3 regions of the Desulfobacula toluolica Tol2 genome follow, and region 3 is predicted to be linked to each of the others. Evidence: riboswitches for the same ligand, from Rfam matches in the RefSeq annotation. Region 3 holds a riboswitch; each other region holds the start of a gene.
The links. Region 3 has a riboswitch for cobalamin ahead of TOL2_RS22225 (TonB-dependent receptor plug domain-containing protein). Riboswitches for the same ligand answer to the same signal wherever they lie in the genome.
Positions count from the first base shown of each region.

Region 1: linked by a shared signal. The riboswitch ahead of TOL2_RS18300 (TonB-dependent receptor plug domain-containing protein) and the one ahead of TOL2_RS22225 (TonB-dependent receptor plug domain-containing protein) in region 3 are both predicted to bind cobalamin.
Region 2: linked by a shared signal. The riboswitch ahead of TOL2_RS17585 (helix-turn-helix transcriptional regulator) and the one ahead of TOL2_RS22225 (TonB-dependent receptor plug domain-containing protein) in region 3 are both predicted to bind cobalamin.

Region 1 is NC_018645.1:4,014,376-4,018,373, forward strand. It holds gene TOL2_RS18290 (tetratricopeptide repeat protein) at 1-659, shown strand, start outside; gene TOL2_RS18295 (sirohydrochlorin cobaltochelatase) at 719-1,510, shown strand; cobalamin riboswitch at 1,835-2,019, shown strand; gene TOL2_RS18300 (TonB-dependent receptor plug domain-containing protein) at 2,155-3,998, shown strand, end outside.
Region 2 is NC_018645.1:3,862,346-3,866,343, forward strand. It holds gene TOL2_RS17575 (FecCD family ABC transporter permease) at 1-377, opposite strand, end outside; gene TOL2_RS17580 (ABC transporter substrate-binding protein) at 374-1,492, opposite strand; gene TOL2_RS17585 (helix-turn-helix transcriptional regulator) at 1,657-2,628, opposite strand; cobalamin riboswitch at 2,917-3,102, opposite strand; gene TOL2_RS17590 (methyltransferase) at 3,347-3,998, opposite strand, start outside.
Region 3 is NC_018645.1:4,966,679-4,970,676, reverse strand. It holds gene TOL2_RS22230 (cobaltochelatase subunit CobN) at 1-1,640, opposite strand, end outside; cobalamin riboswitch at 1,758-1,934, opposite strand; cobalamin riboswitch at 2,148-2,333, shown strand; gene TOL2_RS22225 (TonB-dependent receptor plug domain-containing protein) at 2,571-3,998, shown strand, end outside.

The DNA.
Region 1 (3,998 bases), 950 kb from region 3:
ATATGAACAAAAAGGCCCTGGAATATGCTGATTTTCTGACCCGGACGGATACCCTGGAACCAAAATGGTGGAAGGCGCTGAGCCATATCCATCTGGGAAACAACCAGTTCAAGCAGGGATTATCCGCCCTGGTCATTTACGGCTACTTGACCCCCATGACCCGTAAAGAGCTTTTGCTGGCGGCAGACCTGTATCTTTCCCTGGATGTGCCAGCCAAGGCTGCATCTTTTTACACGGCTGCATTAAAAGAGAAACAGGATCAAAAAAATATTGCAAAAATAAGCCGGGCCTTTACCATGGCCTATGATCAGGACAAAGCCCTGGAATGGATTGATAAAGGACTGTCCGCTTGTCAGGACATTAAACTGCTCAGGATAAAAGCCCAAATCCTGTATAACAAAAAAGAATATGCAAAGGCAGCAGACGCATATGAAACGCTGGCAAAAAAAATGCTTGAACAAAAGACGGCCTCAAAAAACGATACCCCGGGCCAGGTATGGCTAATGCTTGGGTATTGCGCCATGAATGATCACCAGCTTACCCGGTCGCAGAAGGCTTTTTTAAAAGCATCCAAGTATAAAAAACAGCAAAAGTCCGCCCAAAAAGCCATTGCCTTGATAAAGGCAATGCAAACAAAACAGAACTGTCAGGTAATGTGAAATCATAATTTTGTTCATCAGGCGGCAGTTTCAAAAAACAAAAAAAGGATATTACAGCAATGACCAGTAAAAAAAATACAAATAAAGATGTTCCCATTATTTTAACTGCATTCGGCACCACTGCACGGGCATTTTCAACCTATGAAAAAATGGGCCAGGTGTTTGAGGCCACATTTCCGGAACATAAAATTCACTGGGCCTATTCCTCGAGAATGGTAAAATGCACCATGAAACGCAAAAAACAGCTTGATTTAAAAGATCCCATTGAAATGGCCCAAATTTTTGCCGAGCAGGGCCACCAATGGGTTGTCATGCAATCACTGCACATGATCTGCGGTCATGAATTCGACCGCTTAGTCACGGAAAGAAGCCATGCAAATATCCGCTCCTCCATTGGCCTGCCCCTGCTGACCTCTTACAATGACTATGAAAAAGCAGCTCTTGCCCTTGAGCCTATGTTCCCAAAAGATAAAGATGAGGCCGTCATCCTTGTGGGCCACGGTACGGACCACCCTGCATGGACTGCCTACCCTGCCATGGAAGCCGTGCTTCGCCGACACTATGGCAACCGTATATTCATAGGTGTGGTGGAATATTTTCCAGATATGGACGATACCCTTCAAAGAATAAAATCTGCCGGGTATAAAAAAGTCTGCCTCATCCCCTTAATGCTGGTGGCAGGCGTCCACTTCAAGGAAGATCTTACCTGCGAAGAAGACTCCTGGCAGAAAACCTTTGAACGAAACGACATCCAGGTCTCAGTGGTTGATCACGGCATCGGTTATATTGATGGCATTACAAAAATATTTTGCGACCATATATCAGATGCATTGGATGTTATACCATTGTAATACCGAATGTGTTTTACCCAAAAAATTCTGAACAAAGAACTATAACACTCGATATTTGAATAAAATGAAACATACACTTAAACAAGGACTTCTTATTTTTTACCTGATATGGGGCTTGTTTCTCTTTGATCATGTTTTTTGATGAAAACAACAAATTGATTCAGCATCAGAAATCCGTCACACAGGCAACTGACAGGCAAGGTTTAAAAATTTATTAAGCTCTCTCTGATAGAAAGTTAATAATATCAGGCTAAAAACGTGCGTGAAAAATTGAGGCCAATAAACACAATTTGTTTTTAACTTGACATTTCAAAGTTATTAGTTAATATTTTTTCCCGTTCAGGTGCTTAAAGCATTTAGCACAATAGGGAACCACGTTGAAATCGTGGACGGGCCCACCGCTGTAATCGGGGACGAACGCTGCAGTATACCACTGACCAAATGGTTGGGAAGGTGTGGCGCAAGATTGATCCGTTAGTCAGAAGACCTGCCTGAACATAGAGGGTATAAACTTTGAGGACGAAGTGACCCTTGTCAAATATCTAAGGATAAAAAAGGGAAATCCCTGGAATGAATAATTATTCAGTCCGGGGATTTTTGTTTTTCCGGACAGGCAATTTTACTTGTTTATAGGAGGTTTTTTCATGTTTAAGCATAGATTTGTTAAGTTGTTTGCAGTGTTATTGTTTATGTGGTCACTGCCTGCCTGGAGTGAAGAAATAGAACAGTCGGAAAAAAAGACGTCGATATTAGACACGATGGTGGTAACTGCGGGAAGAGTGGAAGAAAAAAAAGAGGATGTCACCACCAATATTACAATTGTGACAGAAGAAGAGATCCAGCAGTCTTTTGCCCAGGATCTGGGTGATTTGCTATCCAAAAAAGGGTTTATGATCCGGGAATATCCCAATTCACTTGTTTCAGTGGAAATCCGTGGTTTCAGGACTGAAACCCATGGTAATGATCTGGCCAGTCATGTTCTTATTCTGATCAACGGACGACGGGCCGGAACCGGAAATCTGGCAAAAATAATGCTGGGTAATGTGGAGAGGATTGAAATCATCCGTGGACCTGGGTCTGTCCAGTATGGTGCTTCTGCCATGGGCGGGGTTGTCAATATTATTACCAAACAAGGGGCCGGCAAACCTTCATTCTATGCGGAAGGAACTTTAGGCAGCTGGGACTATCAGCAGGCTTCAGCCGGAGCTTCCGGCCAGTTCAAGGCTTTTGACTTTTCATTTGATGCCTCAAAATCATCTCAGGATGATTACGACACTGCCAATGGCGACAAATATTACAACACGGGATTTGATTCAAAAAAGAGAGTTAGTTTCAATACCGGCTGGACGTTTGCGCCTGAAAACCGGATTGGATTCAGCTATACCGGGTATGAAGGTGATGGCATCGGAAATCCTGACTATCTGAGCAATAATGATTTGGACAATTATGTGGACCATGCCATCAAAACCTTTGATTTGGTTTATGATGGGCAAACAGCTGATGGATTTTTGATATGGAACCTGCGCTATTTTAATGGAAAAGATGAGTACGAAACCTTTGATCCGGAAAATTATGGCAGCAATAATTCCTACTTTAGAGATACAGATCAACAGGGTGCGCAGGCACAGCTGACGGCTAAGTGGGATTTCGCCCATATCACAGCCGGTGCTGACTGGACTAATTATGCCATCAGCAATACCTATACCATGGCCGGTGAAGAAAACACTTATGACAACCCGGCGGCATTCCTCATGGCAAAAATCAAACTGATGGACAACAAATTGATTCTATCGGCAGGGGGCCGTTATGATAAATATGAAATCGAAAGTGATGATGGTCAAAAGACTGATGAAACCAACTGGTCCAGCAATTTAGGAGCAGTCTACAAACTGGCACCAGGGTTAAGTGTACGGGCCAATTTTGCCGAAGCATTCAGAATGCCAACCGCAGACCAGCTTTACATGTTTAATGATTACAGCGCCTGGGGGTTTGGCATCTGGTCTGGAAATCCGGATCTTAAACCGGAGGAAAGCAAAACATATGAAATAGGCATGGATTTTTCAAGAGCAGCCTTTTCTTGTGGTATGACCTATTTCTACACGGATTTTAAAAATAAGATTGATTATTCTTATATCCCGGCTGAAGACCTTACCCGTTATGAAAATGTTGAAGGTGCCACCATTTCAGGCATTGAAGGCAGTCTGCAATTGGATATTGGAGCCCTGCTTGACTGGTCATATACACTGGCGCCCTACGGTTCATTTACCTATCTTACCGAATATGCGGATGACGCTACCAAGAAAGATCTTCAGTATACCCCCAATTGGACGGCATCCTATGGTTTAAAGGTTGCTAATTCCGATATCGGCTTCTCCGCAGGCCTGAATTTCAGCTATATAGGTGAGCAGGATATAACCGACTATGAAGGAACCGGTGCCACAGCACTGGGAAGCCATACTGTTGCTGATCTGACTGTTTCCAAAACACT
Region 2 (3,998 bases), 1.1 Mb from region 3:
AAACTTGCCGCAGAAGCGATACCCAGCATATAAGGATCAGCCAAAGGATTTTTAAGGACAACCTGCATCACTGCTCCGGAAGAACCAAGGGCCATACCGGCCATAACACCCATTATTATTCTGGGCAGCCTGAGCTGCCAGATAATAACATCTGCATGGACGGTCGCCAAATTTAATCCAGGTAGATTTTTTTTTAAAATAACAGTAAAAACATCTGCAAATGAAATACTTGCAGAGCCGTTTGACACGGCAAATCCCACAAGAATCAACAGTGTTGGAATTAGAATACCAACAAATAATTGTTTTCTGCCTTTGTGTTTTAAATAGGATTGTCTCAAATCAATACGTTTCTGCTGGATTGCCGATAAATTGCTCATTGATCAAACCTTGTTGCGTCTGTGGAATAAGGATAAACAAATACGCCATGCTTCTTTAAATTGTAATCAACGTCCATAAAACGGGTTAAATATTCTTGATGTATAGATTCAGGATCAAAATCATGAAAAAGATCCGGATGAAACCATTTGGCCAGATATGCAAAATAAATCACAAAGCCTGAAGAATGCATAAATTGAGGGCTTATCATGTAAACCTTTTTGTTTTTTACGGCTTTGCTGGATGCAAGGACGGAAAGCCCCATAACTTTTTTTCTATAAGACCTGATAACCTCATTATTATCAACGCCTATGCCATAACCATTCAATATTGTATCCTGACATATGATGATATCAAGATCCTGTTGAATCAGCCATTCAGGATCAAGTATCCCTCCCCAGGCTCTGTTTAAATCTGCTGCAATATTTATCCCGCCAAGAATTTCATTTACTTTGGTCATTCCCGAAAATTTATCGGAGAGAGTCCTAATTTCATCAAACCCGCCGAAACTCCATTTAAAAAAATATTTTTTTCTTTGCGCCAAAGAAAGCTTGGAGGTTTTATTAACAATTTTGTTCATCACATTTTCAGACCAGTTAAGATAATCCATAGATTTCTTTTCTTCATTGAATATTTTACCCAGAATTTCAAAATTTTTTTTTATCGTATCCGGTTGAAACATGTCTAAAGCAATCACCTTGGTACGGGATTTTATTTTATCATTCATCCCTTTAAACCCCTCAAATGAAAAACTCATTGTAATCAAAAGATCAACATCAAGTTCTAATAACTTTTCGCAATTAATGTTATAAGGGCCAGGAGGTTCCATGGCAATAACAGTTAACTTTTCGATATCCGGATATAAATGTTTATCCGGTATAACCATATATCCTCTTCCAACCACTTTGTTCCAAACACCGATTAACCTGAGCGCTTCAGCAATACAGGTGCCACTAAAGGCTATACGATTAACCGGCTGTTTAATTGTGACCTCTCTCCCCATGGCATCAATTATTGTAATTTCATTTTGTCTTCCGATTGCATTGCCTGTAACAAAAAAAATAAAAAATAGTAAAAACAGACCGTATAATTTTAATACATTGTTTTCTCTAAGCATAAACTCCTCTTTCATCCACGAGAGAATTACTCCAACCGTCCTTTTCTCCTTATTTTAAAAACATGGCTCTATAATTGCATTTCCTTAGTACTGCGGATTTTAATTAATTCCTGAAGATATAGAACACAAATTTTGGGAATATGATAATGGTCATGTTTATTTTTTTAGCGCAATCGTCTATTTGATAAGGAAACAGCATTTTTCAAACATTTTCCGGGCGGGCAGCCAAAATATTGTTTAAATACTTTGGAAAAATGACTGAGGCTTCTGTAGCCAACCTTGTAAGCGATTTCGGTAACGTTCATTTTACCTTCATTCAAAAGGCGTCTGGCAGCCTCAAGGCGGTGGTTACGCAGATACTCAAAAGGGGAAATACCATGGAACTTACAAAAACAATGATGCAGTTTGCTGCGGCACATCCCCACGGAACGGGCAAGTTCTATCAAACCCGGTGCATTTTCCAAATCATGAGTTAACAATCGGGCGGCATGACAAACGCAATCAGCTTCATTGGGTGCTAAAACAGATTCTTCAGGATTTTGCCAATTTTCTATTTCCAGCTGTTCCATCTTGTAGGCTATCAGCTCCATGACTTTGCCTTCAATAAAAAATTTGCGGGTCAACCCGTGATAAGGACAATGCAGTATCTTGTCAAGTGCGCCCCACATGGGCTGAGAAATCATATCTGGAAAACGAAAAGAGGTTTCACTTATGTTTATCAATACGCTCATAAACTGATCCGGGTATTCCATTACAAAAGCTGACATCTGATCCAGGTCCATCAAAATCGATATTCTGATCACTCGCTCAAGGCCGATTATTTCAGTGTAACCAAGAGTGTCCGGGAAAGAAAAAAAACCGCTTTGCCCCTTTTTTACAAAAAACGATTCCTTAAAATATGGCGGATGTGACTCTATAGTCCCCGAAAGGCAGAAGCCGAATCCGAAAGAAGTACCAGACACTCCGCATTCCAAAATAGTCGGCTGGTTCAGGCTGTAATCCGCAATGACCAATCGAATACCGTAATTCAAATGAATAATTTCAATACTCCCTGTACCAATGGATGGGGGAATGTTAATCAGGTTTTTTTCTTTACTATTGGTCTGAGTAGATGGTATCAGTAATATCTTTTTCATTTGTGCTGCCTGCATCGGCATAACCCAAGTGCCATAACCGATTAGTTGAAACCCAGGATTCAAAGCTTAATAGAACCCGAGGTTTTCTTTGCGCCAAGGTATCCATATTGAATTTTAGTTTCTTGGCTTCAAGTATTATTTGCCTCCTGAGTCCATAATAAAATTTTAAAAAACGCTAACTTTCACATAGCTTGATGCAAAAAAAAATCCTCAACCAATATAAAATTGGTTGAGGATATCCGTTTTCATCCCTTAAAATCATAGTATGGCTTTCTCTGTCCACGAGAAATAAACCATTTTGTTCAGGCAGGTCTTCTGACTTCCGGTTCGTCCTACAACCGCCCCTTCCCACCTGAAATAATTCAGGCAGTGGATTTTCTGCGGCATTCGTCCCCGGTTACAGCGGCGGGCCCGTTCCCGATTTTCACGGAATTCCCTATTATGCTTTTAAGCACCAGAACAAAGTACTTAAGCTTATAATCACCGATAAAATAAAAGTCAAGCACAAATGAGAATATATCTATCTCAATTTCAGATAATGATCGGCTTATTTCATCAACTGAGAATTAAAACCGGACAAAAGCAAGAACACATAGTCGTCCTCACACTTATTAAGGCCACTTGGCAGATTACTCAATTCCTCCTATTTACTTTTTCAATTACTTCACCGTTTGTATCCTCCAGATAAAATAACCTTATTTCAAACATCCTTTGCATTTTAACGTTTCCTCCCAACATGAAACTCCGTCACCCCAAGAGGTGAAATAAACTGGTCGGTCAATGTTTTGGTACGAACCGAGTCAAAACCGGCCGCAAGCATGGCCCGGGGCAACACCTCTTCTTCAAAAGAGAAGTCCTGCCCCATCAACGAAGTAGGCAGCCAGCTGATAACCATATCAGTGGGTTGGGTTTTTTCCTCGCTCAAACCATCTGAAAAAACAATCAGGCTGCCACCGGGATTTAATGCAGCAAAGCACTTTTCCATAATTGGGGCCAGTTTTTCAGTTTCATTATAAAAATTCAAAGTATAACTGGCGATAATTGCATCATACCCCTCTCCAAACGGATCGACAGAATAATCCCCGCTTATGGTTTTCACCCGGTCTTCCATACCGTACTCCTTGATTGTCTCCTGTGCCACATCAATCACCACTGGACGATCAAACAAACAGCACTCTAACGTAGGATGTGCAGCAGCAACGGCAATCCCTATCAGGCCCGGACCGGCACCAATATCAAGAACCTTTTGCCATTGATCAAAATCGGGTAACAAGGAAAGCAAGCGGGCGATTCCTTGAGCCCGGCCGCAACGGCTACCGTTAATTGATTTGCGGGCAGAGTCCGCCCACACCTGTTCAGATACCATATCA
Region 3 (3,998 bases):
TCCGAGGTATCCCGGATAAACTTATAGGACGCCAGCCAGTGGTGGGGTGGAGACAAATCCGGTTCATGGAGGATACGACACACCTCACCGTTGCATTTGGCACCATAACATCCCCTTTTAGGCTGAACCATAATTTTGAGATTGCCGAAACAAAGTCCTGTGATAACAAGGTTTTTTCGGTCCTGTTTTTCATAAACCATTCCCTGGCCTGGAAATGGTCCCCAGTCCTTTTCAATTTTTTCTTTTGCTGCTTTGGGCAAACCGTTGAAATAGGGTTGATATTCATCTGCGCCCATGAAATGCAGCCCACCACCTTTGGACACGATTTCATCCACCGTGGTCCATCTGAATTCTGAAAATGCTTTTTTTTCAAAAACAGCGTTTTTCAGAGCCAAACCCTCAACCGGGCAATCCTTAATATCATATCCGGCCGCACCCAATGCCCTTATAGTTGCCCCCAGGCTTTCAAATGTATCCAGGCCCACGGCCATGCCCACGGTGGATTCCACTCCTTTGCAGGGATTGTTGTGAAGCACGATGGTGATTTTTTTTTCGTGATTGGCCTTTTTTTGGAGAATTCGCCATCGCCGGATACGTTTTACCAGTGATTCCAGGCGTTCCTGTACAGGTTCAAACCGGTATTCGCCTGTTCTTGCGCCTTCCCCGGGGTCTTCCACACAGGCTGCCATGGTGGGTTCTATTACCCCGTTCATTTCCGGCTGGGAAAGGGAATAAATCATGCTGTGGCTTTTAAGGCCTGCCGGGTCTGCCTTCCACTGATCGACAGAGTGAGCATAGGATTTGATAAGCTGTATCACAGGAATGTTCAGGCTGTTTAAAAATTTTCCGTCTTCAGGCCGGGCAAGGAATCTTCCCGCAAGCAGGTTGAGCAAAATATCAGGCCGGATATCACCGGCTTCAAACAGTCTCATCCAGTCATACGGGTTTTTAGACGTGGCATTGCTTTGTTGATCATATGAATCCGGAGCATGGGCCTCGCCCCGGGTAAACACACAAAAGGGTATCAGGTCGTTTGTTTCAAGAATCCTTATCAGGGCGTCTATTTCTTTTGTGTTTTCTTCAATAATCTGGTTGTAAGCGCAGACAATCCCTGCACATCCAAAAGGAATAAAGTCCGCCTTTTTGCTAATATACCAGTTCATATACTCATTTGCAGTTCCAAACCAGGTATTTGCTGAAGGATGATACACGCCGCAGGTGGCAACGGTTTCAGGATCATTGAATGAGACCGGAATGTTGCATAAGGATGCAATAAAAAGCATGGCATTGATAAAATTGTTTTCATGGGGCAAATTAAGGTATTCATGAACCTTAAGGGTTTCTTGTCGGGTAAAACTGGAAAAATCATCCGCCCCTTCTTCACTGAGCAGCATCCGGTGTTCAAAGGATCGGGCTTGATCCAGAACCTGCCGGAATCCGGGCAATGCCTTGGTCACCTCTCCCATGAACACATCCCCGTGGATGGTTTGCCGGCTGTTCAATCCTTCCGGATCTGATCCCTGCCTGAAAAACATGAGATCAATCCCCTGATCTTTCAACCTGGCAGCAGCTTTCTGCCAGAGTTTTTTTGAAAACATATGGGTATAGCAATAAACAATTTTTAACGGTTTTTTTTCCATTCTCACATTCCCTGCCCAAAAATAAAAAATCCCCGAACCGTAAATAATTTACGACCCGAGGATGTCCCTTTTTTATCCAAATAGATCCGATGAAAAACCGGCATTGCCGTACACGGTTTTCCTATGTTTTACCAGGCAGGTATTCTGACTTTCGGATCATCCTCATGCTGCGCCTTCCCATTATATCAACAGTGGCATATTGCAGCATTTGTCCCCGATTACAGCGGCGGGCCCGTTTTCGAATTACACGAAATTCCCTATTAAGCCGATGGCACCAGATAAAATTTACTCTGTGCTACAAGACAAATAAGAAAAAGTCAAGCATAATTTCAGTATAAACAGCGTCGTTTGTTTTATCCATTCACCAAGCTTTTAATATATTGACAACAATTGATAATACTCGAAAAAAGCCGGATGAACATAATGATTCAAAATAAATGAATGCTTTGTTTGATTAAAAAAAACAATTTTTAAATTTTATTTGACTTCATCTTTTTTTTCTTTTAAGTATTTTTACAATTTTCAGGTGCCCGACATGGGATAATATGGGAACCCTGTTTGAATCAGGGACGGGCCCGCCGCTGTAATCGGAGACGAACGCTGTAAAGAAACCACTGGCTGTTTTATGCCGGGAAGGAACAGCTACTAGGATGAACCGAAAGTCAGAAGACCTGCCTGGAAATAGGAAATGTCACTCCTCGTGGACAAAGGGATGGCACATGTGAATCTGTGGAAAAAATCAGGGACTCCCAGATCGTTTATTAATAAAATGATCCGGGGATTTTTGTTTGTAAAACACCCCGGTAAAACCGGGCGTTAGCCTATAAAGAGACCGTCCAGGTTAGACAAAGGGATGATACACTCAATTTTTTTGAGCTTTTTTTATCCCACCTCACTTTTTATGATGACGCTTGTTTTATGGAGGGGAAAATGTACAAACGAATACCCACACTCATGATCGTCTTGACCCTTATTGTTCCTGGCCTTTGTTTGGTCAACCCGGCAATTGCCGGTGAAAAACCTGCAAAATTGGATGAAATGGTGGTCACCGGCACCAGAAGTGAAGAAAAAATTCAAAACTTACCGGTTAAAATAGAATTAATTGATGCCCGTGAAATTGAACTGACCACTGGTGAAACCATTACCGAACAACTAAAGAAAAATTCATCCATCGGGGTGATTGAATACCCCGGTGCGTTAGCCGGGATCGGTATTCGCGGATTCAGACCTGAATTTTCAGGAATCACGAAACACTCATTGATTCTGATTGACGGCCGGCCCGCCGGTGCCACCAACCTATCCACAATTTTAAGTGACAATATTGAACGAATTGAGGTGCTTAAAGGTCCAGCCTCCTCGTTGTACGGTGGTGAAGCCATGGGCGGTGTTGTTAACGTGATTACCAAAAAAAATACGGGTGAACTGACGGGAATGGTGGAATTGGGATATGGCTCCTTTGATACCAATTTTCAAAAAGCCGCTTTGGGCGGCAGTTTGAACGATATTTTCGATTTTGATCTATCAGCCCGAAGATATGACCAGCAGGATGATTTAAAAATGGGAAACGGAGACAAACGCGCCAATACAGAATATATGACCCAAAATGCCGATGTAAGACTGGGGGCAAATCTTGGAGGAAATTGGCGGGTTGACATGGGGCTGGATGCTTATCAAGGACGTGATATTAAAACCCCTGGCGATATTTTTAAGGGTGATATCGAGTCCGGTCACAAGGATATAGACCGCCACGGATTTGACGTGACTGCTGAAGGCCAAATTACTGCCAGTCACCGCCTGGGTATCACAGGATACAAAACACGGGAACTATCTGAAAGCTACAAACACTATGCAGGCTGGCCTTCTGCCCCGGCTGATCCCTACCAAAGCTATGATTCTGAAATCAACTGGATCGGTTTACAGCTCAAAGATGAAATTACATGGCAAGCCCATAAATTCATTTTCGGCGCTGATTACCAGGATATTGATAAAGAATCCAGAAGCTATAATAAGGACAATACCAGAAAAGCCCCCTACTCACCGGATGAAAGCCGCCGGAATATTGCCGGATACCTTGAAACCATCTGGAAAATCATGGACAATCGCATGACCTTTACTGCGGGCGGGAGGTACGATACATTTGACGTCTCAACCGAAGTGACTGCATATAAAACAGATTTTAATCCGAAAACAGAGTCTTTTTCCACTTTTAGTCCAAGAGCCGGTTTGAATTATCTTTTTGATTCAGGTATCCGTATACACACTACTATAGGAAAGGCCTTTGTTCCCCCATCTGCAGCCCAGCTGGCAGGATATTCAGAACGCTTGGTCGAAGGGGTTAACATGATTACCAAGGGAAAT